Linked DNA regions of Cupriavidus necator. The protein of the gene in region 2 interacts with the protein of the main gene of each other region in a pairwise test. Links are inferred from orthologs where the notes say so. Each region holds a gene or a part of one and is shown on either strand. Other genes may lie near its edges.

Region 1 (3,238 bases), 1.2 Mb from region 2 along the record:
GTCATGCACGGCACCTGGCCCTGCTTGTACCTCCCGGCCGATTAAGCCCGCATGCCTGACTGCGGTCATGTGGACACCAGCGGTCTTTGATAACCAGCGGCGACTGCCTGAACACAACGTGTCCGACTGCCGCCACTGCCCAAAGCCTTGCTCCCTGTCCTTGTGCTGCCGCTTGGCAGAACCAGGTTCGGAGCCGATCCCCGCTTACGCCAGGATCTTCAATTCGCGGCCGACCGGTGTTATCGGGTCCGGTCAGCCCATGCCGTCAGCTCAGGCCGACAGCGAAGCTTGTTCCACGCGCACGCCAACGCCCATGGTGGACGAGACGGCGATCTTGCGCAGGTACACGCCCTTGCTCGTAGCCGGCTTGGACTTCACCAGGGCTTCCAGCAGTGCGGACAGGTTGCTCTTCAGCGCTGCGTCGTCGAACGAGCGGCGGCCGATGGTGGCGTGGATGATACCGGCCTTGTCGACACGGAACTGCACCTGGCCAGCCTTGGCGTTCTTCACAGCCTGGGCCACGTCGGGCGTCACGGTACCGACCTTCGGGTTCGGCATCAGGCCGCGCGGGCCCAGGATCTGGCCCAGCGTACCGACGATACGCATCGTGTCCGGCGAAGCGATCACGACGTCGAAGTTCAGGTTGCCGGCCTTGACTTGCTCGGCCAGGTCTTCCATGCCGACGATGTCAGCACCGGCGGCCTTGGCGGCTTCGGCCTTTTCGCCCTGGGCGAACACAGCCACGCGAACCGACTTGCCGGTACCTGCGGGCAGCACCACCGAACCACGAACCACCTGGTCCGACTTCTTGGCGTCAATGCCCAGCTGCACGGCCACGTCGATCGACTCGTCGAACTTCGCCGAAGCGCAGCCCTTCACCAGGCCCAGGGCCTCGTCGATCGGGTAAAACTTGGTACGCTCGATCTTCGCCTTGTTGGCGGCGACGCGCTTGGAAACCTTAGCCATTTACAGACCCTCCACGGTGATGCCCATCGAACGAGCCGAACCGGCGATGGTACGCACAGCGGCGTCCAGGTCGGCGGCGGTCAGGTCAGCGTTCTTGGCCTTGGCGATTTCTTCAGCCTGGGCGCGGGTGATCTTGCCAACCTTGTCGGTGTGGGGCTTCGGCGAACCCTTGGTGATGCCTGCTGCCTTCTTGATCAGCACGGTCGCCGGGGGCGACTTCATCACGAAGGTGAAGCTCTTGTCGGCGAAGGCGGTAATCACCACCGGCACCGGCAGACCGGGTTCCATACCCTGGGTCTGGGCGTTGAACGCCTTGCAGAACTCCATGATGTTCAGACCACGCTGACCCAGTGCGGGACCAACGGGCGGGGAGGGATTTGCCTTACCAGCCGGAATCTGCAGCTTGATAAAGCCAATGATCTTCTTGGCCATCTCTACTCCAATCCGGATCGCTCTTTCGGGATGCGATCCTGTTGAGTCGTAACGCGCTGTCGCCGCACCTTCGGCACGGCCTCACGCTCCTCTTGGCGCCGCCACCGGGGCGGCGCCGTTGCCCGTTGCCGCCCTTTCAGGCCGCAACCGGCAAATTCCTTAAACCTTCTCGACCTGGCCGAACTCGAGTTCGACCGGCGTGGCACGCCCGAAGATCGTGACCGAGACGCGCAGGCGCGACTTCTCGTAATTCACTTCTTCCACGTTGCCGTTGAAATCGGTGAATGGGCCGTCCTTGACGCGCACCATTTCGCCCACTTCGAACAGCGTCTTGGGACGCGGCTTCTCGACCCCTTCCTGCATCTGGGTCATGATCTTGTCGACTTCGCGCTGCGAAATCGGGCTCGGGCGGTTGCGGGCGCCGCCCACGAAACCGGTGACCTTGCTGGTGTTCTTCACCAGGTGCCAGGTCTCGTCGGTCATTTCCATTTCCACCAGCACGTAGCCGGGGAAGAAACGACGCTCGGTGACCGACTTGTGGCCGCCCTTGATTTCCACGACTTCTTCGGACGGCACCAGGATGCGGCCAAACTTGTCCTGCATCTCGGCGCGTTCGATGCGCTCCTGCAGCGCGCGCTGCACGCTCTTCTCCATGCCGGAATAGGCATGCACGACATACCAGCGCTTCTTCGACGAAGGCGATTCCGGCGCGGTGGTTTCCTGCTGAGCGTTATCCGTCATGTGCTACCTCTTATTTCCAGCCCAGCACGAGCGAGAAGACGACCCACTCGATGAGCTTGTCAGCCGACCACAGGAACAGCGCCATGATGACGACAAAGACGAAGACCAGCCCCGTCATTTGCCCGGCTTCCTTGCGCGTCGGCCAGACGACCTTGCGAACTTCCCGATACGATTCCTTGGCGAACCCGATAAAGTCCTTGCCTGGTGCCGACACCAGCGCAACTACGATACCCAGTGCAATACCACCGAACAGTGCGGCGCCACGTACATAAGACGGTTGCTGTGCCAGTGCATAGAAACCGATGACGCCCGCAACCACCAGCAGCACCGCCACGCCAAGCATCCACTTGCCGCTGCTGGCGTTCACGGTTTCAACATTGGGATTGGCCATGTTTCGCAAACGAGACTAAGCCGCGTCACGATTGCTCTTCGCGACGCGGCTGATTGATTTGGCAGGGGCAGAGGGAATCGAACCCCCAACCTTCGGTTTTGGAGACCGACGCTCTGCCAGTTGAGCTATACCCCTAAAAAAACTGTGGGGCCGGCGCTGGCGCCAACCCCTTCTGGCAACGAACGCGGCCGGTTGGTGCCGCGTTCGCTATCAAACAACTTAGTCGAGGATCTTTGCCACGACGCCGGCGCCGACGGTACGGCCACCTTCGCGGATAGCGAAGCGCAGGCCTTCTTCCATGGCGATCGGGGCGATCAGCTTGACGGTGATCGACACGTTGTCACCCGGCATGACCATTTCCTTGTCCTTCGGCAGCTCGATCGAGCCGGTCACATCGGTGGTACGGAAGTAGAACTGCGGGCGGTAGTTGTTGAAGAACGGGGTGTGACGGCCGCCTTCGTCCTTCGACAGGATGTACACCTCGCCGGTGAAGTGGGTGTGCGGCTTGATCGAACCCGGCTTGCACAGCACCTGGCCGCGCTCGACGTCTTCACGCTTGGTGCCGCGCAGCAGCAGGCCAACGTTGTCGCCGGCTTGACCCTGGTCCAGCAGCTTGCGGAACATTTCCACGCCGGTGCAGGTGGTCTTCACCGTCGGCTTGATACCGACGATTTCGATTTCCTCACCGACCTTCACTACGCCGCGCTC
Region 2 (3,622 bases):
ATTCGGGTGAATGCCTTCTTTCATGATGAGTCCTTTCTGGTTGGGTAGCCAGTCCGTTGCAATCCGCTGTTCTCCGCCGAGGGCGAGAGCGTGCATGGCGCGGCGACGAACGAACCACTTGCCGGTAACGGGCAAACCGGGATTATGGCAGAAAAACAAATACTTGGGGAAGAGGCTGCGCCACGAGCGGCACAGAAAGTGTTGTGCATGAATATGGCAAAAGCATCACATGGAGGCCGGGTCCTGGCGATAGAAGGCGGCCAGCGACTGGTATACAACCGGCCAGTGCCGCGCCAGCCCGGTCGGCTCGACAAAAAATGCCTCTGACGTCACGGCAAAGAACTCGCTCGGCGCCTCGGTCCCATATGGGTCGATGATGCGCAGCGCCGGCGGCAGCCGCTCCGGGTGCTCCCAGTCGGCCTCGTCGCGTGCCTCCCAGGACTCGGCAAAGCGGTCGTACTCGGTCAGGAAGGTCTCGGCCCAGGCTTCCGCGTCTATGTCCGGGTGCAGCACGCGCGAGAAGGGCGGCACGCCGTCGGGCTCGCCGTCGAGCATGTCCAGCTTGTGGGCGAACTCGTGGATGACCACGTTGTAGGTATCGGCCGGCAGTTCGTGGTCGCTGTCGATGCCGGCCCCGGGGGTGTGCACGTCGGGCCAGGACAGGATCACCGGCCCGTGCTCCCAGGCCTCGCCGCTGGCTTCCTCGACCACGCCGTGCACTAGGCCGATCTCGTCCTGCACGGTCCGGCGGATGATGAACTCGCCCGGGTAGAGCACGATGCCGTGCCAGCCCCGGTACCAAGGCAGCCCCAGCTTCAGGATCGGCACGCAGGCCTGCACGGCAACGCTGGCCACCATGTCGTCGGCCAGCGGCAGGTCGTGCGCGGTGGAGTATTCCTTGTCGGCGATGAACAGCGTGGCCAGTTCGCGCAGCGCCGCCAGGTCTTCGCTGCCGTAGCGCTGCACGAACGGCAGCGTGGCGACCGTGCGCGCCCACAGCGCATCGGGGATGGCGTAGTGCTCCAGCTTGCGGGCCCGCGAGCGGGTGCGCAGGAATGAGGTCAGTTTGCCGAGCATGGGCGTAGCGCGGTGCGCTGTGAAATGGTCCGGCAACAAAAAAGGTCGGGCAACAAAAAAGGCGTGCCGTGGCACGCCTTCCTGTCCGCCTTGCGGCGATGCTGCGTTGACGCTGCAGCAAGGGCTCAGCCGCCTCTGCGCATCATATCGAAAAACTCGGCGTTGTTCTTCGTGGCCTTCATCTTGTCCATGATGAATTCCATCGCCTGCACTTCATCCATGTCGGAGATGAACTTGCGCAGGATCCAGATCTTCTGCAGGATTTCCGGCTTGATCAGCAACTCTTCGCGGCGCGTGCCCGACTTGTTCAGGTTGATCGACGGGTAGACGCGCTTCTCGGCCAGGCGGCGTTCCAGGTGCACTTCCATATTGCCGGTGCCCTTGAACTCTTCATAGATCACGTCGTCCATGCGGCTGCCGGTTTCGATCAGCGCGGTGGCGATGATGGTCAGCGAACCGCCTTCTTCCAGGTTGCGCGCGGCACCGAAGAAGCGCTTCGGGCGCTGCAGCGCGTTGGCGTCCACACCACCGGTCAGCACTTTGCCCGAGGCCGGCACCACGGTGTTGTAGGCACGCGCCAGACGGGTGATCGAGTCCAGCAGGATCACGACGTCGCGCTTCAGTTCGACCAGGCGCTTGGCCTTCTCGATCACCATTTCGGCAACCTGAACGTGGCGGATGGCCGGTTCGTCGAAGGTCGACGCAACCACTTCGCCGCGCACCGAACGCATCATCTCGGTCACTTCTTCCGGGCGCTCGTCGATCAGCAGCACGAACAGGTCCGCTTCCGGATGGTTGTTGGCAATCGCGTGGGCGATGTGCTGCAGCATCACGGTCTTGCCGGACTTGGGCGACGCCACCAGCAGCGCACGCTGGCCGCGGCCGATCGGCGCGATCATGTCGATGATGCGGCCGGTGATGTTCTCTTCAGCCTTGATATCGCGTTCGAGCGTGAGCGGCCGGTTCGGGTGCAGCGGCGTCAGGTTCTCGAACATGATGCGGTTCTTGACCGCTTCGGGCGGCTGCCCGTTGACCTTGTCCACCTTGACCAGTGCAAAGTAGCGTTCGCCGTCCTTGGGCGTACGCACTTCACCCTCGATCGAATCGCCGGTGTGCAGGTTGAAGCGGCGGATCTGGGACGGACTGATGTAGATGTCATCCGTGCTGGCCAGATACGAGGTTTCGGGCGAGCGCAGGAAGCCGAAGCCGTCGGGCAGCACCTCCAGCGTGCCGTCTCCAAAGATGGTTTCGCCCATCTTGGCGCGCTTCTTCAGGATCGCAAACATCAGTTCCTGTTTGCGCATCCGTTGTGCGTTGTCGATCTCGAGCGTAGCCGCCATTTCGAGAAGCGCAGACACGTGAAGCGATTTGAGTTCTGTCAGGTGCATAGACGAGGGGTACAGATGGGCCCGGACGGGCGAGACCTAAAGGGAAGGGGGGAAATGAGCGAACGCTCGGGGAGTTGTTGGTGGCATCTTAGCACAATCCGACCGGGCCGCCAGGATGTGGCGCACGCACGTCGGATCGTGACAAAACCGGGACCGTGGGTCAGGTCCCGGCGCGCAGCTTACAGGTTGCCGTCGAGGAAGGCGGTCAGTTGCGACTTGGACAGCGCGCCGACCTTCTGGGCCGCGACCGCGCCGTTCTTGAACAGGATCAGCGTCGGGATGCCGCGGATGCCGAACTTGGCCGGCACCTGCTGGTTTTCATCGACATTGATCTTGGCGATCTGCAGCTTGTCGCCATAGTCCTTGGCGACTTCGTCCAGGATCGGCGCGATCATCTTGCAGGGGCCGCACCATTCCGCCCAGAAGTCGAGCAGGACGGGTTTGTCGGACTGGAGGACGTCAGCATCGAAGGAGGCGTCGCTCACATACTTGATTTGTTCGCTCATGGCGGAAAACCTCTGGTTTCGCTCTGTTTATGTTGAAGGCTGGAGACTTCGGAGGGCCGAACCGTTACCTTACACGAGATTGCGCGGACCCGTCGGGCTGCCTCCGCAGCCCGCAAACAGGCTGTGGGGGCCGCTGCCGCGCCCGGTGCTGCCGATATGTTACCAGTTTGCCGATTTTCAAGACCGGCCTGGCAAACACTCGAAAGCGCGCCGGCACGGAAATGATTCTGCTGCAATCGGAGGATTCATTGAAATGCTTATTTTCTATGGCGCCGAGAGATTCGGGTAATCGCTTGCGGCGTGCGGGAGGGTGTGTCATAGAATGCACTTGTGCGCGCCGCGCGGTGCCGATTGAGTGTGGCGTGCGCGTAGAATAGAAAGCGGTCCGCAGGCGGCGCCAGCGGACCAATCTTGCATCCTGCGCCACTGACTAGGTCATCGACATGAACACCGATCCCCGCAAGCCTTCGCAGCCCGAGCCCGGCCAGGCGCCGGACGTGGACCACCTGAGCGATGCGCTGGACCATATCAGCAGCGCCGTGGAGACCAACAGCATCGCCAGCGGTGCCGCACGCGGCCTGGTCTACAGCATCATCGAGACCCTCGGTACCCTGGTGGGCGACCCGGACCTGCCCGAGCATGCGCGCTCCG

Evidence for each region. The genes of interacting proteins can lie anywhere in the genome.
Region 1: the proteins of rho (region 2) and nusG interact in binary tests that used the Escherichia coli proteins (3 or more experiments, as listed by UniProt). The link is inferred for Cupriavidus necator from one-to-one orthologs.

The regions. Positions count from the first base shown.
Region 1 is NZ_CP066018.1:1,787,318-1,790,555, reverse strand. Bases 349-3,238 are described here. They hold nusG (transcription termination/antitermination protein NusG), read right to left. Parts: upstream 2,140-3,238; coding sequence 1,558-2,139; downstream 349-1,557. Other genes in these bases: tuf (elongation factor Tu), read right to left, coding at 2,750-3,238; secE (preprotein translocase subunit SecE), read right to left, coding at 2,150-2,530; rplK (50S ribosomal protein L11), read right to left, coding at 967-1,398; rplA (50S ribosomal protein L1), read right to left, coding at 349-966. Outside these bases: more of rplA, read right to left, coding at 271-348. UniProt on the Escherichia coli protein: Part of the processive rRNA transcription and antitermination complex (rrnTAC). The complex forms an RNA-chaperone ring around the RNA exit tunnel of RNA polymerase (RNAP).
Region 2 is NZ_CP066018.1:2,955,655-2,959,276, forward strand. What follows is about bases 335-3,260. They hold rho (transcription termination factor Rho), read right to left. Parts: upstream 2,466-3,260; coding sequence 1,203-2,465; downstream 335-1,202. Other genes in these bases: I6H87_RS13850 (M90 family metallopeptidase), read right to left, coding at 335-1,077; trxA (thioredoxin TrxA), read right to left, coding at 2,645-2,971. In the rest of the region: I6H87_RS13845 (type B 50S ribosomal protein L31), read right to left, coding at 1-24; more of I6H87_RS13850, read right to left, coding at 226-334; I6H87_RS13865 (hypothetical protein), read left to right, coding at 3,415-3,622. UniProt on the Escherichia coli protein: Facilitates transcription termination by a mechanism that involves Rho binding to the nascent RNA, activation of Rho's RNA-dependent ATPase activity, and release of the mRNA from the DNA template.